Linked DNA regions of Ramlibacter pinisoli. The main gene of each other region encodes a partner of the protein of the gene in region 2 in a complex. Links are inferred from orthologs where the notes say so. Each region holds a gene or a part of one and is shown on either strand. Other genes may lie near its edges.

Evidence for each region.
Region 1: the proteins of groL (region 2) and metK are in contact, whole or in part, in a cryo-EM structure (PDB 8P4O), measured with the Escherichia coli proteins. The link is inferred for Ramlibacter pinisoli from one-to-one orthologs.

The regions. Positions count from the first base shown.
Region 1 is NZ_WSEL01000009.1:2,007,557-2,022,981, forward strand. Bases 8,044-11,008 are described here. They hold metK (methionine adenosyltransferase), read left to right. Parts: upstream 8,044-8,919; coding sequence 8,920-10,098; downstream 10,099-11,008. Other genes in these bases: GON04_RS24045 (lysophospholipid acyltransferase family protein), read right to left, coding at 8,044-8,782; GON04_RS24055 (SAM-dependent methyltransferase), read right to left, coding at 10,108-10,689; GON04_RS24060 (hypothetical protein), read right to left, coding at 10,730-11,008. Outside these bases: GON04_RS24005 (protein-methionine-sulfoxide reductase heme-binding subunit MsrQ), read right to left, coding at 1-126; protein-methionine-sulfoxide reductase catalytic subunit MsrP, read right to left, coding at 126-1,124; c-type cytochrome biogenesis protein CcsB, read right to left, coding at 1,197-2,516; GON04_RS24020 (cytochrome c biogenesis protein ResB), read right to left, coding at 2,516-4,630; GON04_RS24025 (c-type cytochrome), read right to left, coding at 4,730-5,401; yihA (ribosome biogenesis GTP-binding protein YihA/YsxC), read left to right, coding at 5,487-6,173; GON04_RS24035 (alpha/beta fold hydrolase), read left to right, coding at 6,170-7,090; GON04_RS24040 (LpxL/LpxP family acyltransferase), read right to left, coding at 7,098-7,964; more of GON04_RS24045, read right to left, coding at 7,964-8,043; more of GON04_RS24060, read right to left, coding at 11,009-11,608; GON04_RS27230 (ferritin-like domain-containing protein), read left to right, coding at 11,827-13,557; ligD (DNA ligase D), read left to right, coding at 13,595-15,425. UniProt on the Escherichia coli protein: Catalyzes the formation of S-adenosylmethionine (AdoMet) from methionine and ATP.
Region 2 is NZ_WSEL01000003.1:2,373,044-2,388,342, reverse strand. The notes cover bases 6,243-9,081. They hold groL (chaperonin GroEL), read right to left. Parts: upstream 8,566-9,081; coding sequence 6,919-8,565; downstream 6,243-6,918. Other genes in these bases: groES (co-chaperone GroES), read right to left, coding at 8,619-8,909; GON04_RS12780 (DUF805 domain-containing protein), read left to right, coding at 6,451-6,819; pgi (glucose-6-phosphate isomerase), read left to right, coding at 6,243-6,399. Outside these bases: GON04_RS12810 (ABC transporter permease), read left to right, coding at 1-291; GON04_RS12805 (ABC transporter ATP-binding protein), read left to right, coding at 291-1,268; GON04_RS12800 (ABC transporter ATP-binding protein), read left to right, coding at 1,265-2,329; zwf (glucose-6-phosphate dehydrogenase), read right to left, coding at 2,355-3,809; tal (transaldolase), read left to right, coding at 3,899-4,846; more of pgi, read left to right, coding at 4,849-6,242; GON04_RS27185 (DUF11 domain-containing protein), read left to right, coding at 9,631-10,617; GON04_RS12760 (DUF11 domain-containing protein), read left to right, coding at 10,639-11,139; GON04_RS12755 (hypothetical protein), read left to right, coding at 11,330-12,592; GON04_RS12750 (hypothetical protein), read left to right, coding at 12,600-15,299.

The DNA.
Region 1 (15,425 bases), on a different replicon or contig from region 2:
CAGCTGGTCCGTCAGCGCGGCGTAGAACAGCCACGCGAACGGCAGCAGCGCGGCGATGAACAGGACGGGCTTGGCGGCCGGATGGAGCAGGAGCGCGCGCCGCCCGCGCGCGGCGGGCGCGGCCATCAGTAGTTCTTCTTCAGGTCCATGCCGGCGTACAACTGCCCCACCTGGGCCTCGTAGCCGTTGAACATCAGCGTCTTGCGCTTCTTGGCGAACAGCCCGTCCTCGCCGATGCGGCGCTCGGTGGCCTGGCTCCAGCGCGGATGGTCGACGTTCGGGTTGACGTTGGAATAGAAGCCGTACTCGTTGGCGGCGGCCTTGTTCCAGGCCGTCTTCGGCTCCTTGTCCGTGAAGCGCACCCGCACCAGGCTCTTGGCGCTCTTGAAGCCGTACTTCCAGGGCACCACCAGCCGCACCGGCGCGCCGTTCTGGTTCGGCAGCACCTCGCCGTACATGCCGAACGCCAGCAGCGTCAGCGGGTGCAAGGCCTCGTCCATGCGCAGGCCCTCGACGTAGGGCCAGTCGAGCACGCGCGAACCGACGAAGGGCATCGTCTTGGGGTCGGCCAGGGTGTGGAACTCGACGAACTTGGCACCCGGCTGCGGCTCCACCTTCTCCAGCAGCTGCGCCAGCGAGTAGCCCACCCAGGGAATCACCATCGACCAGCCCTCGACGCAGCGCAGGCGGTAGATGCGCTCCTCCTGGGCGCCGAGCTTGAGCAGGTCGTCCAGCGCGTACTTGCCCGGCTTCTTGACCAGCCCGTCGACCTCCACCGTCCACGGCGTCGTCTTGAGCGTGTGGGCGTTGTGGGCCGGATCGCCCTTGTCGGTGCCGAACTCGTAGTAGTTGTTGTAGCTGCTCGCGTCCTTGTACTCGGTGACCTTCTCCATCGTCACCGCACCGGCGACCGACGACTTCTGGCCCGCCAGGGCGGCCAGCTTGCCGGGCCGCTGGACCGACTGGGCCAGCGCCTCGCGGCCGGCCCAGCTCGCCAGGGCGGCACCGGCCGCACCGGTGGCCAGCAACCGCAGCATCTCGCGCCGCTGCCGGTAGACCGCCTGCGGCGTGATCTCGCTGGAAGTCGGATGGATGTAGCCGTCGCGGCCGGTCTTGATCAGCATGCAGGTCCTCTTGTTTGCGGGGCGTTGCCCGTTGGACGGATTTCGCGGCCGGACCTTACACCGGAATCCATCTCACAGCGTGCCGTAGCTGTGGAGACCCGACAGGAACATGTTGACGCCCAGGAAGGCGAAGGTGGTGACGGCCAGGCCGACCAGCGCCCACCAGGCCGAGACGGTGCCGCGCAGCCCCTTCATCAGGCGCATGTGCAGCCAGGCCGCGTAATTCAGCCAGACGATCAGCGCCCAGGTCTCCTTCGGATCCCAGCTCCAGTAGCCGCCCCAGGCCTCGGCGGCCCACAGGGCGCCCAGCACGGTGGCGATGGTGAAGAAGGCGAAGCCGACCGCGATGGACTTGTACATCACGTCGTCCAGCACCTCGAAGGACGGCAGGCGCTCGGCGATGCGGCGCCGGCTCCACAGGATGCTGGCCACGATGAGCGCGGCGATGCCGAAATACACCGCCCAGTAGGCGCTGCCGCCGCCCACGGTCTGGCGGAACACCACCGGCTCGAAGCACAGCACCACCCCCAGCAGCCACAGCGGCGCCAGCTTCCACCAGCTGGTCTCGCCGGCGTGCTGCTTGATCAGGTAGGCGAAGGACACCATGGCCGAGAGCGCGAAGGTGCCGTAGCCGATGAAGTTCGCCGGCACGTGCAGCTTCATCCACCAGCTCTTGAGCGCGGGCACCAGCGGCTGGATCTCCTGGGCTTCGCGCACCACGGTGTACCAGAGCAGGAAACCGACCGCCGCACTGACCACCAGCAGCACGAAGGCACCCAGCGCCCGGGTGCCGTAGTGCGCCTCGAAGTACAGGTAGAACAGCGCCGTCAGCCAGCAGAACAGGACGAACACCTCGTACAGGTTGCTGACCGGGATGTGGCCGACGTCCGGCCCGACCAGGTAGCTCTCCCACCAGCGCACCATGGTGCCGACCAGGGCCAGGGTGACCGCCGCCCAGGCCAGGCGCGAGCCGATGCGCTCCATGGTGTCGGCCTGCGTCCGGCTGGCGACGCCCAGCCAGTAGAAGGCCGTGCTCATGAAGAACAGCATGCTCATCCACAGGATCGCGGACTGGCTCGACAGGAAGTACTTGAGCCAGAAGACCGAGTCGGCCCGTGCGAGCGACCCCTGGTAGCTGCCGATGGCCAGCAGCGACAGGGCGCCCACGCCCACCATCAGGGCCTGCAGCGGCCGCCAGAACCAGCCCAGCCAGATGGCGGCCGGGATGCTGGCCAGCAGGATCCCCTTCTCGTACACGTCCATGTGGGCCGCGTAGCGGCCGAACGCATAGAGGCCGGCGACGACGACCAGCAGCGCGAACGCCCAGTCGAGCGGACGCCGGCGGGACAGAAAGCCGTGGTCGAGCGTGATGGTGGTGGTGGCGGTGTTCATCAAGATCCCAGCAGTTGCGTGCGTAGCCTGGCGAACTCGCGGTCGACGTCCAGGGTCTGGCGGTTGCTCGACAGCGCCATCGCCGCCGCGCTGCCGCCGGTGTCCGGGGTCAGCCAGACCCACAGGCGCCGCTCGCGGACATAGAGCATGGCAAAAACGCCGATGATGAGCAAAGCGCACCCCAGGTAGACCACATTGCGGCCCGGGGAGCGGGTGACCTGGAACACGCTGGCCTGCACCTGCTGGAAGTCCTGCAGCTGGAACGCCATCGGTGCCGGGTAGAGGAAGGAGTCGCTCAGCGCCATCACGGCCTGCGCCATGAAGGCCTGGGTGCGCTCGTCGCTGGCCAGCGCCGGCAGGCCGGCCTGTTCGCGCGTGAGCTGCGCCAGCTCGAACAGCACGCCACCCAGGATGCGCACCACGACTTCCCCGGCGCGGTTGCGCTCGGCCTCGGGCACCCGGGCCTCCAGGTAGTCGGACACGGCGCCCAGGCCGGCCCCCTTGCCGCCAGCCGCAGCATCGCCCGCGAACAGGGCCACGGCCTGGGCGGCCGACCCGGCCAGCTGCTCGGTGACCTCCGGCTTGGAAGGATCCGTGGCCTTGGCCGAATAGCGGCTCACCGCCTCGCGGCGGGCGGCGGGATCGGCCAGGGCCGCGCGCAGGCGCACGAAGCCGTCGAGCGAGCCCTTGTCGTCGGCCGGCACCCGCAGGTAGCGGAACTGGTCGGCCGGCGTCTCGCGCATCCCGAGCAGGAACACCGGCACGCCGTCGCCCATGTCGACCGGCAGCATGTAGTTGTTGAACTCGCGCGCCTGGCCGGCCGCATCGCGCAGCTTGTAGCTGATGCTCGGGCCGATGTTGCGCAGCTCCTTCTTGCCTCCCGCCTTGTTGGCGGCGCCCAGGTGCTGGCCGAGGGAGACCTGCAGGTCGACCTTGCGCGGGTCGGCCCCGCTGCGCGAGGCCTCGCCCATGTTCTCGACGTTGATCACGCGCAGGCCGGTGTATTCCAGCGTCATGGTCTCGGCGCCCGTGCCCTGCCCCTTGGCCAGCTGCGAGGTGCCACCGATCACGCCCTGCAGCTCGAAGCGCTTGCTCTCGCCGTTGATCGGCACCGCCGCCAGTTTCACGCTGGAGCCGCCGTCGTCGAAGCTGGACTGGTAGATCTCGACCCCGCGCCAGCGCGCCGGGTGGTTGACTTCCACCCGCGCCGGCACCGCCTCGCCGGTTTCCTTGTCGTGGATGATGATCTCGCTGGCGAACAACTTGGGCATGCCGGTCGAGTAGTACTCGACGATGAACTTCTTCAGCTCGATCGAGAATGGCAGCTCCTGCAGCAGGATGCCGTCGGGCTGCGACAGCACCGCGGTGCCCGCCTGCGTGCCCTCGGCCACCAGCAGGTTGCCGCGGAAGGTGGGGTTGGCGGCCCCGAGCCGGTGCTGGGCCGGCACGTCGGCGATCATGCCGCCGCCGGCATAAGGCGTCTTGCCGCCCAGCAGCATCTGGGCCCGCACGATCAGGTCGCCGTCGGACAGGCCGCCCAGGCAGACCAGCACGATGGCGCTGTGCGCGGCCAGGTAGCCGATCTTGTTGGCGGCGCCGGCGCGGGCCGCCACCATCCAGCCTTCACCGCGCGCACTGGCGCGCTGCTGCAGCTTGACCTTCCAGCCGGCGCGGGCGAGCGCGTCGCCGATGCGCCGCGCCGCCACCTCGGGCGAGCCGTCGACGCCGGCCTGGGCCCGGTGCTTGAACGACTGCAGCGCCTGCTCGCGCATGCCCTCCTTGAGGGTGCGCAGGTCGGCCAGGATCTTCGGGGTCTGGCGGGCGATGCACAGCGAGGTGCTGGTGACCAGGAAGGCCAGGATCAGCAGGAACCACCAGGCGCTGTAGACCGTGTTGAGCCGCAGCGCCAGGAACAGCTGCGACCAGAACGGCCCGAACTGGTTGACGTAGTTCGCCGCCGGTTCCGCCTGCTTCAGGATGGTGCCGATCACCGAGGCGATGCAGATCACCGTCAGCAGGGAGATGGCGAACCGCATCGAAGACAGCAGTTCCACCAGCGCACGCAGGCGCGGGGAGATGGTCGCGGGGCGCAGGCCCTCGGTGGCGGCGGTCATGGCGGTCGGCAAAAAAGAAGAAGGCGGGCGTCCCTGGGACACCCGCCTAGCTGTAGTGTGCGCCGGGACCCGCTTGGTTCCCGACGGCGTGGCCCGCGATTAACGCAGGCCGGCGATGTAGTCGGCCACGGCCCGGATTTCCCGGTCGTTCAGCTTGGCGGCGACCTGGGTCATCTGCACGCTGTTGACGCGCGCGCCGTCGCGGAACGCCGTCAGCTGGGCCGCCGTGTAATCGGCGTGCTGGCCGGACAGGCGCGGGTACTGGGCCGGGATGCCGGAGCCGTTCGGGCTGTGGCAGCCGGCGCAGGCGGCGATCTGGCGGTCGGCGATGCCGCCGCGGTAGATCTTCTCGCCCATCGACACCAGCTCCTTGTCGCGGGCGAAGCCCGGCTTGGCCTGACTGGAGCCGACGTAGGCGGCAATGTTGCGCATGTCGTCGTCGCTCAGCTGCGACGCGAACGGCTGCATCACGGCGCTCTTGCGCTTGCCGGCCCTGAATTCCTGCAGCTGCTTGACGATGTATTCGGGGTGCTGCTGCGACAGCCGGGGGTTGGCCGGGATGCCCGAATTGCCGCCGGCGCCGTGGCAGGCCACGCAGACGGCAGTGAACTTGGACTCGCCCTGGGCCAGGTCGGGCTTGGCCGGGGCGGCCGGCTTGGCGGGCGCGGCCGCCGGCTTCTCGGCCGGCGCATTGCCGTGCTGCTGGGCGAAGGTGGGGAGCGCGGGCGCAGCCAGGAACGCGGCCGTCAGCAGGGTGGCAAGCAACTTCATGTCAGTAGGTGGTTCTTCGGCGCAAAACCCGGCGATTCTACAATGCGCCTCCCGGGTTCCCCTTCCCGGCTGGACTCCCCCTCCCATGCCCCCACCGCCCGGCGCGAGCCCCGCACCCGCGCGAACCGCGCCGCCAGCCAAGGACCCCGCCGAACGGGCCCTGGGCTGGATGCACACGGCCCGCTTCCTCACCACCGCCCCGCAGCTGGAATTCCTGCCGCCGCACGAGCACCCGGAGATCGCCTTCGTCGGCCGCTCCAATGCCGGCAAGTCCACCTGCATCAACACCCTCACCCAGCAGAAGCGGCTGGCGTTCGCCTCCAAGACCCCGGGGCGCACCCAGAGCATCAACCTGTTCTCGCTCGGCAAGCAGGGCATCACCGACGCGGTGCTGGCCGACCTGCCCGGCTACGGCTACGCGGCCGTGCCCAAGCAGGACAAGCTGCGCTGGCAGCAGGTGATGGCCAACTACCTGGTCAGCCGTCCCAACCTGCGCGGCGTCGTGCTGCTGTGCGATCCGCGCCACGGCCTGACGGAGCTGGACGACATCCTGCTGGAGGTGATCCGGCCGCGGGTCGAGGCCGGCCTGAAGTTCCTGGTGCTGCTGACCAAGGCCGACAAGCTCACCCGCAGCGACGCGGCCAAGGCGCTGTCGATCGCGCGCCTGCAGGCAGCCGGCGGCGAGGTGAAGCTGTTCTCGGCCCTGAAGCGCCAGGGCGTGGGCGAGACCGCACTGCTGCTGTGGCAGTGGACCCACGACGGCGAACCGTGATCGAGACCTTCGCGCTCGCGCTGCCGCACGGCATCACGCTGAGCTGCCGCGCCAGCGGCGCGCGCGGCCGGCCGGTGCTGGTGTTCCTGCACGGCTTCCCGGAAGCGGCCTTCGTCTGGGACGAGCTGCTGGCGCACTTCGCGCGGCCCGAGCACGGCGGCTTCCGCTGCGTGGCGCCCAACCTGCGCGGCTTCGAGCGCAGCAGCGCGCCGGCCGAGGTCGCGGCCTACCGCGCCCGGCACCTGGTGCAGGACCTGGCGGCGCTGGTGGCCGCCGAGGGCGCGCCGCTCGAGTGCCTGGTGGCGCACGACTGGGGCGGCGCCGTGGCCTGGAACCTGGCCAACCAGCTGCCGCAGCTGACCCGCCGGCTGGCCATCGTCAACTCGCCGCACCCCGGCGCCTTCCTGCGCGAGCTGCAGTCGAACCCGCAGCAGCAACAGGCCAGCGCCTACATGAACTTCCTGATCCGCCCGGACGCGGAGCAGCTGCTGGCCGAGGACGACTACCGCCGGCTGTGGGCCTTCTTCACCCAGCCGCACGGCGCGCCCTGGCTCACCGAGGCCGTGAAACGGCGGTACCGCGCCGTGTGGGACGGCGCGCCCGGCGGCCCGCCGGGCGCCGGGCTACGCGGCGGCTGCAACTACTACCGGGCCTCGCCGCTGCGCCCGCCGCGGCCCGGCGACCCGGCAGCCGCGGCCGTCAGCCTGCCGCACGAGATGCTCACGGTCGACCTGCCGACGCTGGTGCTGTGGGCGATGGAGGACATCGCGCTGCCGCCGTCGCTGGTCGAGGGACTGGACGCCTGGGTCCCGCGCCTGACGCTGGAGCGGGTGCCCGGGGCCACGCACTGGATCGTGCACGAGCGCCCGGCCTTCGTCGCCGAACGGCTGGCGGCCTTCCTCGCCCGGCCGCTCTGAGCGCCGGTCAGTAAACCGGCTTGCCGCCCGGCGGGCGGGTCTTGAAGCGCTTGTGGACCCAGTAGTACTGGTCCGGCATGCCGTCGATGTAGTCCTGCAGCCGCTCGTTCATCAGGGCGGTGTCGGCGGCCACGTCGTCGGTGGGGTAGTCGCGCCAGGCCGGCAGCACCTGCACGTCGTAGCCGTCCGGCGTGATGCGCGTGAGCAGCGGCACCACCTTGGCCCGGCCCAGGCGCGCGAAGCGCGAGAGCGAGGGCACGGTGGCGGCCGGGATGCCGTAGAACGGCACGAAGATCGACTCCTCCGGCCCGAAGTTCATGTCGGGCAGCAGGCACAGGGGCACGCCCTCGCGCAGCGCACTCACCACCTGCTTGGCGCTGTCGGCGCGGTCGAACAGGCGCACGTTGCCGAAGCGCCGGCGGCCGGCCAGGATCCAGGCGTCGACCACCGGGTTGGCCTGGCGGGTGTAGATCGTCATGAAGGGCCGCTGGCTGTCCAGCGTCAGGGCCGTCCAGCCGGCATCCATGCCGACGAAATGCGGCCAGAAGATCACCGTCGGCTCGCGCCCCTCCAGTTCGTCCAGCGCGCCGGTCAGGTGCACCCGGCGCCGCACCGCATCGGGCGCGCCGTGCCAGATCCAGCTGCGGTCGAGCCAGGCTTGGGCGAACGCGATGAAGACCCGGGGCACCAGCTCCCGCCGCTGCGACTCGGTCCAGGACGGGTAGCACAGGGCCAGGTTGACCTGCACCACGTGGCGCCGCCCCGGCACCACGGCATACAGCACCCAGCCGAGCGCCCAGCCGAGGGCGCGCACCCAGCGCAGCGGCAGCGGCGCCAGCAGGCGCATGAACAGGACGCCCAGGCGGCTGAGCATCAGGCGGCCCCCCGCGGTGCCTTGTAGCGGGCATAGCCCCACAGGTACTGCGCCGGGCACTCGCGCACCAGTGCCTCCATCTGGGCATTCACGCCCACCGCCGCCGCATCCGGCGCCTCCGGCACCGCGCCGGGCCAGGGGCGCAGGTGGATGCGGTAGCCGCGGCCCCAGCGCAGGCGCTCGCCCCAGGCGAGCAGCACGGCAGCGCCGGTCTGGCGCGCCAGCCGCGCCGACAGCGTCATTGTGTAGGCCGGCTTGCCGAAGAACGGCGCCCACACGCCCAGCCCCTGGGGCGGCACCTGGTCGGGCAGCAGTCCCACCGCCTGCCCGGCCTGCAGGGCCTTGAGCATCTGCTTGACCCCGGCCAGCGTGGTCGGTGCCGTTTCCAGGTTGGGCCGGCGGCGCGCCTGGTCGACCAGCGGCCGCAGCCAGGCCTTGCGGGCCGGCCGGTACAGCACCGTGATGCGGCCGTAGCGTGCGGCGTAGCCCTGGGCCGTGGCCTCGAAGCAGCCCAGGTGCGGGGTGAGGAAGACGATGCCGCGCCCGCGCGCCAGCGCCTCGTCGATCAGGTGCTCGCCCGACCACTGCACCGGCGGGGGGCGGCCGAACCACAGCCGCGGCACTTCGGCGATGAGCTGGCCCGCGGCGCCCACGGCACCGCCCACCTGGCGCAGCGTGTAGCCCGCCTGGGCGGCATTGGCGACGAAGCGGCGCCGGTAGGTGGGGGACGCCAGCAACGCGACCCAGCCCAACGCCACACCCATGACGTGCAGCAGCCACAGGGGCAGCACGGCCAGGAGGCGGAACACGGTGGTCAAGTCAGGACGTTTAGAATGGAGGGGTCGCCGAGTTACTGAACTACTTGCAGGGCGACGTTAAACCAAGCTGCTAAAGCGTTCGCCAGAAGCTCCGGCCAAGGCAACGCGCCTTGCAACCAACGCTGGAGTTTATTCAAATGGCGAGCGACTTCCTCTTCACCTCCGAATCCGTCTCGGAAGGTCACCCCGACAAGGTGGCCGACCAGGTCTCCGACGCCATCCTGGACGCGATCTTCCGGCAGGACCCGCGCAGCCGCGTCGCCGCCGAGACCCTGTGCAACACCGGCCTGGTCGTGCTCGCCGGCGAGATCACCACCAACGCCCACGTCGACTACATCCAGGTCGCGCGCGACACCATCAAGCGCATCGGCTACGACAACACCGAGTACGGCATCGACTACAAGGGCTGCGCGGTCATGGTCTGCTACGACAAGCAGTCCAACGACATCGCCCAGGGCGTCGACCACGCGAGCGACGACCACCTGAACACCGGCGCCGGCGACCAGGGCCTGATGTTCGGCTACGCCTGCGACGAGACGCCCGAGCTGATGCCGGCGCCGATCTACTACGCGCACCGCCTGGTCGAGCGCCAGGCCCAGCTGCGCAAGGACGGCCGCCTGCCCTTCCTGCGCCCGGACGCCAAGAGCCAGGTGACCATGCGCTACGTCGACGGCAAGCCGCACAGCATCGACACCGTCGTGCTGTCGTCGCAGCATGCGCCCGAGATGAGCGACGGCCACAAGATGAAGCCGGCCTTCATCGAGGCGGTGATCGAGGAGATCATCAAGCCGGTGCTGCCCAAGGAGTGGCTCAAGGAGACCAAGTACCTGATCAACCCGACCGGCCGCTTCGTCGTCGGCGGCCCGCAGGGCGACTGCGGCCTCACCGGCCGCAAGATCATCGTCGACACCTACGGCGGCGCCTGCCCGCACGGCGGCGGCGCGTTCTCCGGCAAGGACCCCTCCAAGGTCGACCGCTCGGCCGCCTACGCCGCCCGCTACGTGGCCAAGAACGTGGTCAAGGCCGGCCTGGCCAAGCAGTGCCAGATCCAGGTCGCGTACGCCATCGGCGTCGCCCGCCCCATGAACGTGACGGTCTACACCGAAGGCACCGGCGTCATTTCGGACGAGAAGATCGCCGCCCTGGTGAACGAGCACTTCGACCTGCGCCCCAAGGGCATCATCCAGATGCTCGACCTGCTGCGCCCAATCTACGAGAAGACGGCCGCCTACGGCCACTTCGGCCGCGAGGAGCCCGAGTTCTCGTGGGAACGCACCGACAAAGCTGCGGCGCTGCGCGCGGCTGCGGGCCTGTAAGGCACCTGGCTATTTGTGTTCCGGCCGGATCGTCCAGAAGTACAGGGTCTTGCCGGCCACCCGCTCCATCCGCTCGGGCGGCCACTCGTCGCCCATGTCAAAGTCGTGCGAGATGACCCGCGTGCCCACGCGCAGCTGCTGCCATAGCCGCGGGCGCAGCCGGCGGTTGAGGTCGGGCAGCAGGTAGAGCGTCACCACGCTGGCCGGCGCTAGGTCGGCCTCGAACAGGTCGGCCACCTGGAACTGCACCCGGTCGCCGACGCCCGCCTGTCGCGCGTTGGTCCGCGCGTCGTCGATGCGCTGCGGGTTCAGGTCGATGCCCACCCCGCGCGCGCCGTGCCTGCGCGCCGCCGTGATCACGATGCGCCCGTCGCCGCAGCCCAGGTCGTAGACGGTGTCGGACCGGTCCACCCCCGCCAGCGCCAGCATCCGGTCCACCACCGGCTGCGGCGTCGGCAGGTAGGGGACGTCCAGGCGCTGCGTGTCGTCGGGCCCGGACTGGGTGTAGCCCAGCAGGGGCGTGCCGGCCAGCAGGGCGAGGAGGATCCGGCGGTCGGCACCCGGCGCAGCGATGGGCGGGCGGACGGTCACGGCGTACTCCTCCAGGACGGGCCCCGCCTTGCCGCCGGGCTCAGTCGATCACCGTCTGCTGGCGCTCGTGCTCCAGGCGCTTCATGGCCACGTAGGTCGCCCGGTCCATCTCGCGCAGCTGGCGCGGGTACCGTTCGGTGGCGTCGAACCAGCCCTGGATGCGCCGCTCCAGCTGCTGGGCGGGCGGCACTGTCAGCGAGTCCAGGTAGGAGTCGATCGCCAGGTAGTAACGCATGGCGTTGCGCTCGATCGCGCCGCGCACGCCGCCGATGTACTGCGGCTGGCCGTCGCTCTCCTTGCCGACGACGCTGAAGCCGACCTTGTCGGCACCGACCGTGCCCAGGTAGGCCTGCATGGCCAGGCGGCCGGTCAGGCCGTAGCCGTACGAGTAGGTCAGCCGCAGGAAGGTCTTGCCACGCTCCAGCGGCACCGCCGCCACGCTGATCCGGTAGTCACGCGTGCCCACGGGCCCCTGCGGGGCCACCAGCCGGCTCTCGAAATAGTCGGGCTGGGCGGCCACCTTGTTCCAGCCGAAATCGATCCGGTATGCCTGCTCCAGCGGCTGGTCGAACTTGCGGCCGATGCGCACCCGCAGCCCCGGACCGTTCGTGCCCTCGACGGCATGGCAGTACTTGGTGTTGAAGGGCAGCAGCAGGATGTCGCACCAGTGCGCCGGATCCTGCAGGGCCGTGCTCACCCGCGCAAACGGATGGTCGAGCACCGCGAACACGTCGCCGGTCAGGCGCTCCGGCTCCTCGGTCGACACGATGTGCAGCGTGCGTCCGTAGGGGTTGTTGCGCAGTTGCTCCTGCAACTGCTCGTGGCGGGCCCGCAGCTCGCCGGCGTCGGCCAGCGCGGCGGGCGCGAGGCCGCAGCAACCGATGGCCAGGCACAGCAGGAAAACGGCTTTGCGAAACATGCTGCAGCGTGCGTCGGCGCTGCCCGATTGGCTGTAGGACGCCGCAGGCATCGGCTGTGCGGTGCGCTTCGGCGCGCGGGCGTCGGGCGTGACGCCGTTTTTTCCTACACCCGCTCCCCGGGTTCGCTGACGGTCCAGCCCAACGGCCGCCACAAGATGGCTGGAGACGCGGCGCGGACCTCGACGCCGCCATCATTCACGCATCCAAGGAGCATCACATGGCTGCAGACGACAGGGACATGAACCGCGACCCCATCACCGACGAACCGGGTGCACATCCGGTGGGCACGGGCGTGGGTGCGACCGGAGGCGCGCTCGCGGGCGCGGCGGCTGGCACCTTTGCGGGCCCGGTGGGCACCATGGTCGGCGGCGTGATCGGCGCCGTGGTCGGCGGACTGGCCGGCAAGGCCGCCGCCGAGGCCATCAACCCCACTGCCGAGGAGGCGCACTGGCGCGAGACCTACACCCGCGAGCCGTACTACGAGCCGGGGCGCAGCTTCGACGACTACGGCCCGGCCTACCGGCACGGCGTGACGGCCCGCCTGCGCGAGGACACCGACTGGGAAGCCGCCGAGCCGCGCCTGGCCTCCGAGTGGGAGAACCAGCGTGCCGGTTCCGGGCTGACCTGGGAACAGGCCCGGCCGGCCAGCCGCGCTGCCTGGGAGCGCATCGGCGGCCGCGCCGGCAGCGGCGCGGTGGCGAGCGACACGGCCATGGTGCGCGCGAGCGACCTGGCGCCGGCGCCGCGGACCGCCGGCACCGATCTGGCGGGCGACAGCATGGCCGGCAGCCCCACGGCCACCGTGCGCGACACCAGCGTCCCGGGCTTCGCGGGCACGGTGCGCAGCGCCGGCACCACCGGCGGCAACCGCAGCGACTTCGTCGATGTGCTGGAGGACCTGGTGGAGTGCTGCCGAGACGGCGAGTACGGCTTCGGCGAAAGCGCGCAGCAGGCCCAGCGGGCCGACATCCGGTCGCTGCTGCAGCAGCGGGCGCTGGACTGCCGGCGCGCCGCCGACGAACTGAACCAGCACATCGTCCGCCTGGGCGGCTCGGCCGAGGACAGCGGCAGCGCCCTGGGCGCGGTGCACCGCGGCTGGGTGTCGGTCAAGGCCAAGCTCAGCACCCATGACGACAAGGCAGTGCTCGAGGAGTGCGAGCGCGGCGAGGACAACGCCGTGGCGCGCTACCGCAAGGCGCTGCAGCAGCCGCTGCCCACGGACATCCAGGCCATCGTCGAGCGGCAGTTCCGGGGCGTGCAGCGCAACCACGAGCAGGTGCGCGAGCTGCGCAACCAGCTGCGGGCCGAAGCCAGCCAGGACAGCGCGGCGCGCGGTGCGATGGGCAGCTCGGCCCTGGGCGGTGCGGTGGCGAGCGCGGCACCGTCGATGCCTCACGCGCAGTCGCAGTCACAGTCGCAGTCGCAGTCGCAAGGCATGGAGCGCGGCACCGGCGCCGCCGGCATGGTGGGGGCGGCCCAGAGCGCCGGCAACACCAGTGGCGACCGTGGCGACATCGTCGATGCGCTGCAGGACCTGGCGGAGTGCTGCAAGGACGGCGAGTACGGCTTCCGCGAATGCGCCGAGCAGGCCAGGCGGCAGGACCTCAAGTCCCTGCTGCTGCAGCGCGCGGACGATTGCCGGCGCGGCGCCGAGCAGCTGAACCAGCAGATTCGCCAGCTCGGCGGGTCGGTGCAGGACAGCGGCAGCGCGCTCGGCGCCCTGCACCGCGGCTGGGTGTCGGTCAAGACCAAGCTGAGCACCTACGACGACAAGGCCGTGCTGGAAGAGTGCGAGCGCGGCGAGGACAACGCGATGGCCCGCTACCGCAAGGCCCTGCAGAAGCCGCTGCCGGCGGGTGTGAGGGCGGTGGTGGAGAGCCAGTTCCAGGCGGTCCAGCGCAACCACGATCAGATCCGGATGCTGCGCGATTCCACCCAACGCAGCTGACCGCCGACGGCGCGGGCGCCAACCCGCGCCGCCCCGCATGGCCGCCGACGACCGTCCCCCCTCCCCTGCCGAGGCGCTCAAGACCTACAAGGCCAAGCGCCGGTTCGATGCCACGCCGGAGCCGGCCGAGGGCGGGGTCGCCGACGAGAGCGCGCGGGCGTTCGTGATCCAGAAGCATTGGGCGACGCGGCTGCACTACGACTTCCGGCTCGAACTGGACGGCACGATGAAGAGCTGGGCCGTGCCCAAGGGCCCGAGCTACGACCCGCACGACAAGCGGATGGCGATGCCCACCGAGGACCACCCGATCGCCTACAACCGTTTCGAGGGCACGATCCCGGCCGGCAACTACGGCGCCGGCAAGGTCGTCATCTGGGACAAGGGCACCTGGGTCCCACTGGAAGATCCGCACCAGGGATTCCGTGACGGCAAGCTCAAGTTCGAGCTGCGCGGCCACAAGATGCATGGCCACTGGGCCCTGGTGCGCATGAAGGGCCGCGCCCAGGGCGGCCGGCAGGATCCGTGGCTGCTGATCAAGGAGCGCGACGGCTTCGTGCGCCCGGCCACCGAGTTCAGCGTGGTCGACGAATTGCCCGACAGCGTGCAAGACCTGGACGACCGCCCGGCCGCCGTCACGCCGTCCGGCGGCGCTGTAACGGCTCCTGCGCCGGCGCCCCCCGCGCGCTCCGGCCCGCCCGCGGGGGCCCGACCGGCCGCCCTGCCGGCCACCCTGCAGCCGCAGCTGGCCGTGCTGGTGGACGGGCCGCCGGCCGACCCGCAGGCCTGGGTGTTCGAGATCAAGTTCGACGGCTACCGGATGCTGGCCCGCGCCGAGGGCGGCACGGTGCGCCTGGTCACCCGCAACGGCCACGACTGGACGGCGCGCCTGCCCGCCCTGCAGCAGGCCCTGCAGGCGATGGATCTGCCGGACGGCTGGTACGACGGCGAGATCATCATGCCGGGCCAGGAGACGCCGGCCGACTTCCAGGCGCTGCAGGGCGCGTTCGACAGCGCGCACACCGAACACATCGTCTACTACCTGTTCGACCTGCCGTTCTGCGCCGGCCAGGACCTGCGCCAGGTGCCGCTGGTGGAGCGGCGCGCAGTGCTGCAGCGCATCGTCGAGCGCAAGCCGCACCCGAACGTGCGCTTCAGCGCCGTGTTCGAGGCGCCGCCGAAGGACATCCTGGCCTCGGCCTGCCAGCTCGGCCTGGAAGGCCTGATCGCCAAGCGGCGCGAGTCGTCCTATGCCGGCCGGCGCTCGAGCGACTGGATCAAGCTCAAATGCGGGCGCCGGCAGGAGTTCGTGATCGGCGGCTGGACCGACCCCAAGGGTTCGCGCGCCGGCATCGGCTCGCTGCTGCTGGGCATGCACGGGGACGACGGCAAGCTGCGCTACGCCGGCAACGTCGGCACCGGCTTCGACGACCGCACGCTGCGCGCGCTGCGCCAGCGCCTGGACGGCCTGGAAGCGCCGCGCAGCCCGTTCGATGGTGGCGGCAGCGGGCTGCCGCGCGGGTCGCACTGGGTGCGGCCGGAGCTGGTGTGCGAGGTGGCGTTCGGCGAGATGACGCGCGAGGGCAAGGTGCGCCACTCCGTCTTCCATGGCCTGCGCGACGACAAGCCGGCGGCGGCGGTGTCGCGCGAGCAGGCGCTGCACCTGCCGGTGGCGCGACGCAAGGCCGCTGCACCTGCGCCCGCGCCGGCCGCAACGGCGGCGGCCCTCCCGGCCGGCCTGCGGGTGAGCCACCCGGAGCGCGTGGTCGACGCCCGCAGCGGCATCACCAAGATCGAGCTGGTGCGCTACTACGCGCTGGTCGCTCCGCTGATGCTGGAGCACCTGTGGCGACGGCCGATCGCCATGGTGC
Region 2 (15,299 bases):
CACATCATGCTGCGCCACGTGCTGCCCAACGTCACCGGCCCGGTGCTGGTGCTGGCCACCATCCACGTGGCCACGGCCATCATCACCGAGGCCACGCTGTCGTTCCTGGGGGTGGGGGTGCCGCCCACCTCGCCGTCGCTGGGCACGCTGATCCGCGTCGGCAACGACTACCTGTTCTCCGGCGAGTGGTGGATCACCATCTTCCCCGGCCTCATGCTCATCCTGATCGCGCTGTCGGTGAACCTGCTGGGTGACTGGCTGCGCGACGCGCTCAACCCGAGGCTGCGCTGATGTCGCTGCTGGACGTCCAGAACCTCGTCGTCGAATTTCCCGGCCGCCGCGGCACGCTGCGCGCGCTGGACGACATCTCGTTTTCCATCGCACCGGGCGAGATCCTGGGCGTGGTGGGCGAGTCCGGGGCCGGCAAGAGCCTGACCGGCGCCTCCATCATCGGCCTGCTCGAGCCGCCCGGGCGGGTGGCCTCGGGCCGCATCCTGCTGGACGGCCAGCGCATCGACAACCTGCGCCACGAGCAGATGCGGCACATCCGCGGCCGCAAGATCGGCGCCATCTTCCAGGACCCGCTGACCTCGCTGAACCCGCTGTACACCATCGGCCGCCAGCTGGTCGAGACCATCCAGGCCCACCTGCCGGTCGACGGCGCCGAGGCGCGGCGGCGCGCCATCGGGCTGCTCGACGACACCGGCATCCCGGCCGCGGCCGAGCGCATCGACCACTTCCCGCACCAGTTCTCCGGCGGCATGCGCCAGCGGGTGGTGATCGCCCTGGCGCTGGCGGCCGAGCCGAAACTCATCGTCGCCGACGAGCCCACCACCGCGCTCGACGTCTCCATCCAGGCGCAGATCATCCAGCTGCTCAAGCGCATCTGCCGCGACCGGGGGGCGGCGGTGATGCTCATCACGCACGACATGGGTGTCATCGCCGAGACCTGCGACCGCGTCGCCGTCATGTACGCCGGCCGCATCGCCGAGATCGGGCCGGTGCACGAGGTCATCCACCAGCCGGCCCATCCCTACACCATGGGGCTGATGGCCTCCATCCCCGACATGGACAGCGAGCGCGAGCGCCTGAACCAGATCGATGGCGCCATGCCGCGGCTCAACGCCATCCCGCCCGGCTGTCCCTACAACCCGCGCTGCCCGCGCGCCTTCGAGCGCTGCACGCGCGAGCGGCCCGAGCTGCTGGCGGCCGGCGCGACGCGCGCCGCCTGCTGGCTGCACGATGCCCACGCGGGGGTGGCTGCATGAGCACGGCGCTCGTGCAGCCCGCGCCGGCGCCGGCCACCGGCAGCACGCCGCCGGCCGCGTCCGCGGCCTCCTCGGCGCTGGTGCAGGCGCACGACCTGGCCAAGACCTTCGACGTCTCCGCCCCCTGGCTCAACCGGGTGCTGGAACGCAAGCCGCGCCAGCTGCTGCACGCCGTCGACGGCGTCAGCTTCGAGATCGAGCGCGGCCAGACCCTGGCCCTGGTGGGCGAGTCCGGCTGCGGCAAGAGCACGGTGGCGCGGCTGCTGGTCGGGCTGTACGAGCCCACCCGCGGCGGCTTCACCTTCGACGGCCAGGACGCGCACGCGGCCTTCCGCACCGGCCAGGGGCGGCACTTGCGGCGGCGCATCCAGATGATCTTCCAGGACCCCTACGCCAGCCTCAACCCGCGCTGGAAGGTCCGTGACATCGTGGCCGAGCCGCTGCGCGAGCACGGCCTGCTGGCCGGGCAGGGCGAGCTGGACGAGCGGGTCGGCCAGCTGCTGCAGAGCGTCGGGCTGTCGCCGCTGGACATGGTCAAGTACCCGCACCAGTTCTCCGGCGGCCAGCGCCAGCGCATCTCCATCGCGCGCGCGCTGGCCACGCAGCCGGACTTCCTGGTCTGCGACGAGCCCACCTCGGCGCTCGACGTCAGCGTGCAGGCCCAGGTCCTGAACATCATGAAGGACCTGCAGCGCCGGCACGGCCTCACGTACCTGTTCATCTCGCACAACCTGGCGGTGGTGCGCCACGTCAGCGACCGGGTCGGCGTCATGTACCTGGGGCGGCTGGTCGAGGTGGCGGGCAAGCACCAGCTGTTCGGCAACCCGCGCCATCCGTACACGCGCATGCTGCTGGACGCGATCCCGAAGATGCACGACACCGGCCGGGCCCGCACGCCGGTGCAGGGCGAGGTGCCCAATCCGCTCAACCCGCCGCCCGGTTGCGCCTTCAACCCGCGCTGCCCGCATGCCAACGAGCGCTGCCGCGCCGAGCGGCCGGCGCTGCTGTCGATCGGTGGCATCCGCGTGGCCTGCCACGCGGTGCAAGAGGGCCGGATCTAGCGCGGCGGCGCGGGCCGGCCGCGGCCTAGCATTCCTCGCTCCAGCAGAAGCCGTCGCGCGCGATCATGGCCGAGGCGGCGCTGGGGCCCCAGCTGCCGGCCGTGTAGGGCCGCAGGCCGTTGTCGTTGCCCTGCCAGGCGTCCAGCAGCGGCTCGACCCAGCGCCAGGCCGCCTCCTGCTCGTCGCTGCGCACGAACAGGTTGAGCCGGCCGTCGATGACGTCGAGCAGCAGCCGTTCGTAGGCGCCGACCCGCTCGGAGCCGAAGCGCTTGTCGAAGTCCAGGTCCAGGTGCACCGGCGTGAGCGACTGGCCCTGGCGGCGGTTCTCCTGGCCCTGCGCCAGCAGGTGCAGCTGCAGGCCGTCGCGCGGCTGCAGGGTGATGACCAGCCGGTTGGCCTCGCCCAGCGGGGTGCGGAAGATGGCGTGCGGCGCCGGCCGGAAATTGACCACGATGTGGGCGTCGCGCGCCGCCAGCCGCTTGCCGGTGCGGATGTAGAACGGCACGCCGGCCCAGCGCCAGTTGGCGATCACCGCGCGCAGCGCGACGAAGGTCTCGGTGGTGCTCTCCGCGCCCACGCCGGGCTCGCTGCGGTAGCCGGGCACCGGTTCGCCGCCCACCGTGCCGGGCCCGTACTGGCCGCGCACGGCGAACTGCCCGATCGCCTCGGTCGTCCACGGGCGCAGCGAGCGCAGCACCTTGAGCTTCTCGTCGCGCAGGGCGTCGGCGTCGGCGCTGATGGGCGGCTCCATGGCCAGCGCGCACACCAGCTGCAGGGCGTGGTTCTGCACCATGTCGCGCAGCGCGCCGGTGCTTTCGTAGAAGGCCCCGCGCTTTTCGACGCCCAGGTCCTCGGCGATCGTGACCTGGATGTTGGAGATGTGCTCGCGCCGCCAGAGGGGCTCGAACAGCGAGTTTCCGAAGCGCAGCGCGAACAGGTTCTGCACCGACGGCTTGCCCAGGTAGTGGTCGATGCGGAACACCTGCTGCTCGCTGAAGCCGCGCAGCACCGTCTCGTTGATCTGGCGGTTGGACGCGACGTCGTGGCCGAGCGGCTTCTCCAGCACGATGCGGGTGGCGGGCGTGTTCAGGCCGGCGACGGCCAGCTGTTCGCACACCGTCGTGAACAGCGTGGGCGCGGTCGCGACGTACATCACCACCGTGTCGGCGTTGCGCTGCTGCAGCCGGTCCTTCAGGCGGCCATAGTCCTGCGGCTTGGACAGGTCCAGTCGCTGGAACTGCAGCAGCTCGGCAAAGCGGCCGAATTCCTCGTCGCTCGGCCGCTTGGCCAGGTCGACCTGCGCGAAGCGCTGCTGGATCAGGGCCCGGTACTGCTCGTTGCTGAGGTCATCGCGGGCCACGCCGATGATGCGGCCGTCGGCCGGCAGCGTGCCGTGGCGGAACGCCTGGAACAGCGCCGGCATCAGCTTGCGCCACGCCAGGTCGCCCGTGCCGCCGAAGAGGACGAGGTCGAAGCTCATGGGTGAGGGATGAAGAAGGAAACCCCAATGTAGCGTGGTTCCGGCTGGACGGCCGCGGCCGCCGTGTTCCTCCCATAATGACCCTCACCATGAACCAACTCGAGGCCCTCAAGCAGTTCACCACCGTGGTCGCGGACACGGGTGACTTCCGGCAACTGGCGCAGTACCGGCCCCAGGATGCCACCACCAACCCCTCGCTCATCCTCAAGGCGGTGCAGAAGCCCGAGTACGCCCCCTTGCTGCGCGACACGATGAGCCGCTTCGGCAGCCGGCCGCTCGACGAGGCCATGGACCGGCTGCTGGTGCAGTTCGGCCGCGAGATCCTGTCCATCATCCCGGGCCGGGTGTCCACCGAGGTCGATGCGCGACTGAGCTTTGACACCGAGGCGACGGTGGCGCGCGCCGAGCGCATCATCGAGCTCTACCAGGCCGAGGGCGTGCCGGTCGAGCGCGTGCTGGTCAAGGTCGCGTCCACCTGGGAAGGCATCCAGGCGGCGGCGCGGCTGGAGCGGCGCGGCATCCACACCAACCTGACGCTGCTGTTCTCGTTTTGCCAGGCGGTGGCCTGCGGCCAGGCCAAGGTGCGGCTGATCTCGCCCTTCGTCGGCCGCATCTACGACTGGTACAAGAAGTCCGCCGGCAGCGCCTGGGACGAGGCCGCGAGCGCCGGCCCGAACGATCCCGGCGTGCAGTCGGTGCGGCAGATCTACCTGCACTACAAGCACTTCGGCATCGCCACCGAGGTGATGGGGGCGAGCTTCCGCAACACCGGGCAGATCCAGGCGCTGGCCGGCTGCGACCTGCTGACCATCAGCCCCGAGCTGCTCGCGCAGCTGGCCACGGCCGAGGCGCCACTGGCGCGCGCGCTCGACCCGCAGCAGGCCCGGGCGCTCGACCTGCCGCCGGTGAACTTCGACGAGGCGGGCTTCCGCTACGCCCTGAACGAAGACGCGATGGCGACCGAGAAGCTGGCCGAGGGCATCCGGTCCTTTGCCGCCGACGCCGTCAAGCTCGAGAAGCTGATGAAGGCGGCCTGAGCATGGCAGCCGCGTTCCCGCGTTGCGACGAGACCGGCGCCTGGGCGGCGCTGCAACGCCACCACCAGGGCGCCGGCCGGCAGTTCGACCTGCGCCAGGCGCTGGACGCCGGGCGGGTCGCAGCCTTCAGCCTGCAGGCGCCGCACGTGTTCGCCGACCTGTCGAAGAACCTGGTCGACGCACAGGCGCAGCAGCTGCTGCTGCAACTGGCGCGCGAGTGCGCGCTGGAAGCGCAGCGCGATGCCCTGTTCCGCGGCGAGCGGATCAACGCGACCGAGGAGCGCGCCGTCATGCACTGGCTGCTGCGCACACCCGAGGGCGCCCGCGTCGACCCGGCGCTGGCCGGCGACCTCGCCCAAGTGCACGGCACGCAGCGGGCGATGCTGGCGTTCGCCGACCAGGTGCGCGCCGACGCCGCGATCACCGACGTGGTCAACATCGGCATCGGCGGCTCCGACCTGGGGCCGCAGATGGCCGTGCTGGCGCTCGACACCCTGGTCACGCCGGGCAAGCGCTTCCACTTCGTCTCCAACGTCGACGGCCATGAACTGGCCGCGGTGCTGCGCGGACTGCGGCCGGAGAGCACGCTGTTCCTGGTCGCCTCCAAGACCTTCACCACCATCGAGACCATGACCAATGCCCGCTCGGCGCGGCAGTGGTTCACGCAGGCTGGCGGCAGCGACGTTGCGCGGCATTTCGCCGCCCTCACCACCAACGTGCAGGCCGCCGCCGAGTTCGGCATCGAGCGCACCTTCGGCTTCTGGGACTGGGTGGGCGGCCGCTATTCGCTCTGGTCGGCCATCGGCCTGCCGGTCGCCATCGCGATCGGCGGCGCCGGCTTCCGCGCGCTGCTGGCCGGCGCGCACGCCATGGACGAGCACGTGCGAGCCGCGCCGCTGGAGGGCAACCTGCCGCTGCGGCTGGCCCTGCTGGATGTCTGGTACCGCAACTTCCATGGCTTCACCAGTCGCAGCGTGGCGCCGTACCACAGCGCCCTGCGGCGCTTGCCTGCCTACCTGCAGCAGCTCGAGATGGAGAGCAACGGCAAGCGGGTCGACCGCCAGGGCCGGGTGCTGCCGTTCGCCACCGCGCCGGTGGTGTGGGGCGAGCCCGGCACCAACGGCCAGCACGCCTACTTCCAGATGCTGCACCAGGGCACGGACGTGGTGCCGGTGGAGTTCATCGCGGCGCGCGAGGCGGCCCATGACCTGCCCGGCCACCAGCCGCAGCTGCTGGCCAACGTGCTGGCCCAGGCCCAGGCGCTGATGCTCGGCAAGGCCGACCCCGGCGGCCACAAGCACTTTCCCGGCAACCGGCCGAGCACCATGCTGCTGCTGGAGCGGCTCGATCCGGCCAGCCTGGGGGCGCTGATCGCGCTTTACGAGCACCGCGTCTTCTTCGCCGGCGCGCTGTGGGGCATCAACAGCTTCGACCAGTGGGGCGTGGAGCTCGGCAAGGTGCTGGCCAGGGACATCGCACCGCGCCTGGCATCGGGCGACGTGGCCGGGCTGGATGCGTCGACGGCCGCGCTGGTCGCGCGCTTGCGGGGCTGAGCGGCGGTCCTATGATCCGGACCGGGCGCTGGTGCCCGGAGGAGGGACTGCATGGATTTCGTTGAGTCGATCAAGACCTGCCTGCGCAAGTACGCGGCGTTCAACGGGCGCGCGAGCCGGCCGGAGTACTGGTGGTTCGCGCTGTTCTATTTCCTGGTGTCCGTGGTCGCGGCGATGTTCAGCGACGTGCTCAACGCGCTCGTCGGGGTGGCGGTGCTGTTGCCGTCGCTCGCGGTGGGCACCCGCCGCCTGCACGACATCGGCAAGAGCGGCTGGTTCCAGCTGGTCTGGTTCATCCCGCTGATCGGCTGGGCGCTGATGATCTACTGGCTCGTGCAACCCACCGGTCCGGCCAACGAGTACGGCACCGGTCCCGAGCTGCCGCGCAACGACCCGCTCGAGATCCCGCCGGGCCTCTGACCCCCGGGCGCAGCCAAGAAAAAAGCCGGGCAGTGCCCGGCTTTTTCGTCTGCATCGCAGCAACGTCCGCAGGCGCGTCGCGCCCGCGGAGCGTCGGACTTACATGTCCATGCCGCCCATGCCACCCATGCCACCCATGCCGCCGCCGGGCATCGCCGGGGCTTCATCTTTGGGGGCCTCGGCAACCATCGCCTCGGTCGTCAGCATCAGCGACGCGACGGACGCGGCGTTCTGCAGCGCGGTGCGGGTGACCTTGGTGGGATCCAGGATGCCCATCTCGATCATGTCGCCGTAGGTGTCGTTGGCGGCGTTGAAGCCGTAGTTGCCCTTGCCGTTCAGCACGGAGTTGACCACCACGGAAGCCTCGCCACCGGCGTTGAAGACGATCTCGCGCAGGGGCGCTTCGATGGCCTTGAGCACCAGCTTGATGCCGGCGTCCTGGTCGGCGTTGTCGCCCTTGATCTCGCCGGCGGCCTGCTTGGCGCGCAGCAGCGCGACGCCACCACCGGCCACGATGCCTTCTTCCACCGCAGCGCGGGTGGCGTGCAGGGCGTCTTCGACGCGGGCCTTCTTTTCCTTCATCTCGACTTCGGTGGCGGCACCGACCTTGATGACGGCCACGCCGCCGGCCAGCTTGGCCACGCGCTCTTGCAGCTTCTCGCGGTCGTAGTCGCTGGTGGCTTCCTCGATCTGGACGCGGATCTGCTTGACGCGCGCTTCGATGTCACCAGCGGCGCCGGCGCCGTCGATGATGGTGGTGTTTTCCTTGCCCACTTCGATGCGCTTGGCCTGGCCCAGGTCGGCCAGCGTCGCCTTCTCGAGCGTCAGGCCCACTTCCTCGGCGATGACCTTGCCGCCCGTCAGGATGGCGATGTCTTCCAGCATGGCCTTGCGGCGGTCGCCGAAGCCCGGCGCCTTGACGGCCACGACCTTCAGGATGCCGCGGATGGTGTTGACCACCAGGGTCGCCAGCGCCTCGCCTTCGACTTCTTCCGCGATGATCAGCAGCGGACGGCCGGCCTTGGCCACCTGCTCCAGCGTGGGCAGCAGGTCACGGATGTTGCTGATCTTCTTGTCGAACAGCAGCACGAACGGGTTCTCGAGGAGAGCCGACTGCTTTTCCGGGTTGTTGATGAAGTAGGGCGAGAGGTAGCCGCGGTCGAACTGCATGCCTTCGACGACGTCCAGCTCGTTGTTCAGGCTCTTGCCGTCTTCGACGGTGATGACGCCTTCCTTGCCGACCTTGTCCATCGCGTCGGCGATGATCTTGCCGATCGACTCGTCGCTGTTGGCCGAGATCGAACCGACCTGGGCGATCTCCTTGGAGGTCGTGGTCGGCTTGGAGGCCTTCTTCAGCTGGTCGGTGAGCTGCACCACGGCCTTGTCGATGCCGCGCTTGAGGTCCATCGGGTTCATGCCGGCGGCCACGTACTTCATGCCTTCGCGCACGATGGCCTGGGCCAGCACGGTGGCGGTGGTGGTGCCGTCACCGGCGTTGTCGCTGGTCTTGGAAGCGACTTCCTTGACCATCTGGGCGCCCATGTTCTGGAGCTTGTCCTTGAGCTCGATCTCCTTGGCGACCGAGACACCGTCCTTGGTGACGGTGGGGGCGCCGAACGAGCGCTCGAGCACGACGTTGCGGCCCTTCGGGCCCAGGGTGACCTTGACGGCGTTGGCCAGGATGTTCACGCCTTCGACCATGCGGGCGCGGGCGTCGCCGCCGAAAATGACGTCTTTAGCTGCCATGTGGATGACTCCGGAAATTCAGTGAATGGAAGGGGATGACAGGAGGCTGGGGCTCAGCGCTCGACGACCGCGAACAGATCGTCTTCCTTCATGACGAGCAGCTCGTCGCCGTCGACCTTGACGGTCTGGCCGCTGTACTTGCCGAACAGCACGCGATCGCCCACCTTGATGTTCAAGGCGATCAGTTCACCCTTGTCGCTCTTGCGGCCCGGGCCGACGGCCAGCACCTCACCCTGGTCGGGCTTCTCGGCGGCGTTGTCGGGGATGACGATGCCGGAGGCGGTCTTGGTCTCTTGTTCCAGGCGCTTGACGATCACGCGATCGTGCAGAGGGCGAAGTTTCATTGCATCTCCTTGGGGGTTGGACATCAAAAAGCGCCAACAAAAGTTAGCGCTTCCTAATTGGACGGGAGGGCGCCGGCTGGTCTGCTAGCACTCATCTCCTGCGAGTGCTAATGATAGGGCTTTCCGTGTCGGTTGCAAGCCCCCGGGGCTGTCGGACGGGGCCTGCCTGCGGGGCTTGCTGCGCGGCGGGCGCCCATTGGCTCCGTCGGCTGCTCCGGTCTGGCAGCCAGCATCGGCGCCGGCGCACCCCTGAAGCCGCTGACGCGATCGACCGCCCATCCTCTGCAAGACCGGAGCCGGCTGCGTCCAGGGAAGCCGGACGCCTGTTACAAAGTTTCAGGGGAGGGGCCCTTCCTCGGCCGACTGCTCCCGCGACCCAACGGCCCCCGTCGCGGTGACCAAGGACAGCGTTCGGCCTGCACCTTTTGCCGACCCGGCGGCCTGAATCCAGCCGTCTCACGCGGGGCAAGCGCCTCGCAGCGCTGCTTTTCGGCGCGCAAATACAACAGCCAGCGCGGCAAACCGTCATGCCCCACCTAGGGCGTGGGCTAACTCATCCTTAAGTCGGAACCCTATGCTAACCTCAGTAACAACTTGTAATCCCGTCGTTACATAAAGACAAGCGCCCCGGCCAAGCGGTCGTTCCGGGCTCCTCGTCGACGGGGAACGTCAAAGCGGGACTCGAGCGGTGAGGGGTTGTCGAAGGGACGCGGGCCGGGGCGTGATTGTCCGGTGGGTGGTGCTGGTCGTGGGCCTGCTGGCGGGCATGTCCGCCGCATGGGCCGCCGGCACCCCGGCCGGCTCGGCCATCCGCAACACCGCCGTCCTCAACTACTCGATCGGCGGCACGCCCAGCGTGGCATCGGCCAGTTCCCTGCCGGTGATCGTCGCGCGGGTCCTTGCCGTCACCGTGACCTGGCAGGACAGCACGGCCGTGCCCTCGGCTTCGCCCGACACGCTGCGCCCGCTGGCCTTCGTCGTCACCAACACCGGCAACGCCGCCGACACCTTCCGACTGGTCCGCAACAACGCCGTCGCCGGCGACCAGTTCGACCCGGCCGATGCGGCGCCGGCCGCGATCTGGCTGGAGAGCGGCGGCCAGGCCGGGTTCCAGTCGTCCGGCGCCGCCGCCGACACGATGTACGTCACCGGCGGCAACGACATCACCCTGGCGGCGGACGCCAGCCGCGTGGTGTTCCTGGCCAGCGCCATCCCCGCCGGCCAGCCCACCGGGGCGGCCGGCAGGGCGACGCTGAGCGCCATCTCCACCGCCGTCGGCGCCGGCGCCGCCCCCGGCACCCAGGTGGGCAGCGTGGCCGACGTGCCCATCGTCGTCGGCCGTGGCGGCGGCCAGGCCGCGGCCACCGGCACCTACCTGGTCTCGTCGGTCGCGGTGGGCATCGCCAAGAGCGTGGCGGCCGTGCGCGACCCGGCCGGCGGCGCCAACGTCACCAGCGGCGCGGTCCTCACCTACCGGCTGGTGCTCACCGCCAGCGGCGCCGGCACCGTCACCGGCGTCACCGTCGCCGACCCGCTGCCGGCCACCCTGACCTACGTGCCCGGAAGCATCACCGTGGACGGCGCCGCGCGCACCGACGCCGCCGACGGCGACGACAGCGGCTACGCCGCCGGCACCGTCCAGACCACCTTTCCCACCCTCACCGCGCCAGCCAGCCGCGCGATCGAGTTCAAAGCCACCGTCAACTGAATTTCACAAGGAGTCCCTGACATGCAGCGTCGTCTCTTCCAAACCGTCCTCCTGGCCTTCGCCGCCGCCTGGCTCGCGCCGGCGCACGCGCAAGGCAACCAGCCCGGCAGCATCGAGCTGCGCAACGTCGCCGAGATCGAGAAGGAGGTCAAGACCGCCGACGGCAAGACCGAGAAGCGGCGCGAGCCGGCCGCGAAGGCCGCGCCGGGCGCCGAGGTGATCTACACCTCGACCTTCCGCAACACCGGCAGCAAGCCGGCCGGCAACATCTCCGTCGTCAACCCGGTCCCGGTCAACACCACCCTGGTGGGCGGCAGTGCGACCGGCGAGAACACCGACATCAGCTTCTCCGCCGACGGCGGCAAGACCTGGGCGGCGGCCGACAAGGTCAAGGTGCGCGGCGCCGACGGCAAGGAGCGTCCCGCCGGCCTGTCCGAGTTCACCCACGTGCGCTGGGTCTATCGCGGCGAGCTTGCCCCCGGCAAGCAGGGCGTCGTGAGTTTCCGCGTCACCGTCAACTGACCGCGGGCGCCATGACGGCCCGCGCCGACCACCCTCATCGCCACTTCCATCCCATGCAAGGGGGCTGGCCGCGCGCCGGCCCTGCGCGCTTCTGGAGCTGCGGTCCGCCGCGGCCCCGACCTGCGATGGCCGCAGGCCCTCTCGTCTCCGATTTCTCCTTCCACCTCGAACAACCCACAAGGAAACTGACATGACAGTGCGAACTTCACTGGCCCGCCTGGGAGCGACAGCGCTCCTGGCGCTGGGCGCCCTGGCCGGAACGGCCCAGGCCGCATCCACCCTCACGCCCGCTGGCACCCCGATCGACAACGCTGCCAAGCTGGACTACTCGGTTGGCGGCATTGGGCAAGACCAGATCTGCTCCTCGCCCTCCGGCAACAGCACCAAGACCTGCACCTTCACCTCCTTCAAGGTCGACAACAAGATCAACCTGAACGTGACCACCACCGACACGACTCCTGGCGTGAGCGCGATCCCCGGCAGCACCTCGACGCTGACGTTCGTGCTGACCAATGAAGGCAACGAGACGCAGGACTTCGCGCTCAGCACCACCAGCAACCTGTCGGGTCCGGTGGGCTACATGTTCAACGGCACCAGTGCCACCACGGTCGCCGACGCCTTCGACCCGACCAACTGCAAGATCTACGACAACGCTGCCCCAACGACGGAGATCACCAGCATTGCCGGGCTGACGGCGGGCACGTCGGTGACGCTGAAAGTGGCCTGCAGCATTCCGCCGGGCCAGGTCAACGACGAGATTGGCGCAGTGACGCTGGTCGCCACTGCGCGGGAAGTGGGGAAGCCGCTCGTGGCGTTGATCGAATCGACGACCAATAGCCCGACGGTCGTCGACATCGTATTCGCCGACGGCTCCGGCACCAGCGAAGACGGTCCGCGCGACGCGAAGCACAGCGCCCGCAGTGCTTTCAAGGTGTCGACGGCCGCGATCAGGGTGACCAAGACGGCCGAGACGATCTGCGATCCGGTCGGCGGCGACAAAAGTGGAACACCGCCCTATGCGCCGAAGAGCATCCCGGGTTCGTACATCCAGTACACCGTTCTGATTGAGAGAGTCGATACCAACACCTCTCGGTCGGCCACGCTGACCAACCTAAAGGACACGCTGGCAACGGCCAATGTCACCTTCGATTCGGACTTCATCACTGGTGCCAACGTGGCCGGCTCGCCGGCCTGCGCGGCAGTGGGCGCAGCGGTCAACCCCGGGGCGGCCACATCGACCGGCAAGAGTTTCAAGGTGATCTGGTCCGGCGCGGCGCGCGCGTCATTTGGCGGCATGACCGGCACGCAGTACCTGACAGCGAGCGGCAACTACACCGCGCCGGACATCAATGTGAACTGGAATTCCGTCCTGCCAGTCGAGCCCGGCTACGCCGCGGGGGAGCTGAAGCCTGGCGACAAGCTGCAGCTGATCTACAACGTGTTCATCAAGTGACCACGCGATGACGTGCATCCCACGTCATCCGCGCCCGCTGGCCTCCGGCCCAGCGGGCCTGGGTGTGCGCGCCGCCCGCGCGCACACCCAGGCCTGGTTGTTCCTGCTCGTCCTGTTCCTGTTCACCGTCCTCGTGCCCGCCGTGCGTGCGGCCACGCCCCCCAACACGACCATCACCAACACCGCGAGCGTCGTCTACACCGTCGGCGGCACCGCCGTCACGTCGACCGGCGCGACCTCGGTGGTCACGGCCACGGCCACGCCCTCGGTGGCGCTGCCGGCCGCGATCCGCTTCCTCGGCCTGATGCCGGCGCTGGCCGCCCTGCCTGCGGGCGCGGCCAGCTGGCAGATGGTGCAGCCCACGGCCTGTACGCCGGCATCGGGGACGCCGGCAACGCTGGCGCCGCCCACCCAGCCCGGCGCCGGCGCGCTGGCCATCCCCAGCAGCCAGCTGCTCGCCAGCGCCAGCGCCTACAACGGCCGCGACGTGGCCTTCATCGAGGTCACCGACGCCTCGGCCAACGCCGACGGCGCCGTCGCCGACACGGTCTCCGTCACGGTCACCAGCGCCGGCGGCGAGCGCGAGACGCTGACGCTGACCGAAACCGGGCCGTCGACCGGCGTCTTCCTCGGCTACATCCCGCTGGTCGCCGGCGCCGTGCAGGCCGGCAACTGCTCGCTGCAGGCGGCGGCGAACCAGCGCCTGACGGCCACCTACATCCAGTCGGGCAGCAGCGCGGTGGTGACGTCGGTGGCGCTGGTCGACCCGCTCGGCCTGGTGTTCGACTCGGCCACCGGCCAGCCGGTCAACGGCGTGCGCGTTACCCTGATCGACGTCGCGACCGGACTGCCGGCCCAGGTGCGCGGCAACGACGGCGTCAGCACCTATCCGTCCAGCGTGCTGACTGGCAGCACCGTCACCGACTCCGGCGGCACCGTCTATGCGCTGGCGCCCGGCCGCTACCAGTTCCCGCGCGTCGTCGCGCCGGGCAGCTACCGCTTCCAGGTCGAGCCGGCCGCCGGCTACACCTACCCGTCCAAAGTGGTCGACGCCACGCTGCAGGCGCTGCCCGGCGCGCCGTTCGTTCTCGGCGATGTGTCGCGCGGCGCCTCCTTCACCGTGCTGCCCGGCCCCCCGTTCGAGGCCGACATCCCGCTCGATCCGCCCGCCGTCGGCCAGCTCGACATCCTCAAGACGGCCGGCAAGGCCATCGGGTCGGTGGGCGATTTCGTCCCGTACTCGCTCGCCCTGTCCACCACCAGCGCGGCGCCGCTGGCCGGCGTGCGGGTGGCCGACCGCCTGCCGCCGGGCTTCCGTTATCGCGCCGGCTCGGCGCGCCTGAACGACGCGCCGCTGGCCGACCCGCAGATCGGCGCCGACGGCCGTTCGTTGGTGTTCGCCGTCGGCACCGTCGCCAGCGGCAGCCCGGTGACGCTGCGCTACGTGGCGGCGATCGGTCCGAGCGCGCAGGTGGGACCGGCCGAGAACGTCGCCCAGGCGGTCGCGCCCCTGACCTCCAACACCGCCAAGGCGGTCGTGAGCGTGGTCGACGAGCTCAATCGCAGCCGCGCCTTCCTGGTCGGGCGCGTGACGCTGGCCGCCTCGTGCGAGGCCAGCGAGCGCGATCCGACCCAGCTGCGCGGCCTGCCGGGCGTGCGGGTGCTGCTGCAGGACGGCACCTATGTGGTGACCGATGCCGAGGGCCAGTGGCACATCGACAACCTGCGTCCCGGCACCCATGTCGTGCAGCTGGACACCGCCACGCTGCCGTCCGGCTGGCAGCTGCGCCGCTGCGACCCGGACAGCCGAAGCGGCGGGCGCGACTTCTCGCAGTTCGTCAACCTGCGCGGCGGCACCCTGTGGCGCGCCGACTTCCGGCTGGTGGCCGTGCCCAGCTGCATGGAGCAGCAACTGCGCCGCGACGGCCAGCGGCTGGAGCTGCGCCTGGCCGCGCCGGTGGCCAACGACGCGGTCAGCGCCACCCTGATGTGGCCGGCCGGCACGCAGCCGGTGCCCGGCTCCGTGCTGCTGGATGGCCAGCCGGCGCCGGGCGTGCAGGTCGAGCCCGAGTTCCTCGCCCTGCGCCTGCCGGCGCAGCCCGGCCGCTGGGAGCACCGCCTGAGCGTGGAACTGGCGCAGGCGCCCGTCGGGCCGGTGAGCCTGTCGGCCCGCGTGCAGCCGCCTGGTGGCACGGCCGTCGGCCTGCCGCTGCTGCACCTGGAACCCGGCGCCGCCGCCGCGCAGCAGTGCGCCGAGCTGCCCGGCCTGCCGCCGACGGCCGTGCGCAGCGCCCCCGTGCCCCAGCCGGCGGCTGACGCGCGGCCGGCCGCGGCGCCGGCCGGCCCGCAGCTGGTCGAGCAGCTGCCGTACGACGACAAGTGGCTGGCGGCCGCACCGGCCGGCATCGAGTGGCTGCATCCCAGGGCCGGCTTCGTGCCGGCGCTGCCGGCGGTCAAGGTGGCCGTCAAGCATGGCCGCGGCCAGGGCGTGGAGCTGCGCGTGAACGGCAAGCCGGTCGATCCGCTGCGCTTCGAGGGCGCGCTGCTCAGCCCGAACGGCGAGGTGGCGCTGGCCAACTGGCGCGGCGTCGACCTGCGCAACGGCAGCAACCTGCTGGAGCTGACCGTGTACGACGACAAGCACGAGCCGGTGTTCCGCGAGAGCCGCATCATCCACTACGGCGTCAACCCGGCCAAGGCGAACCTG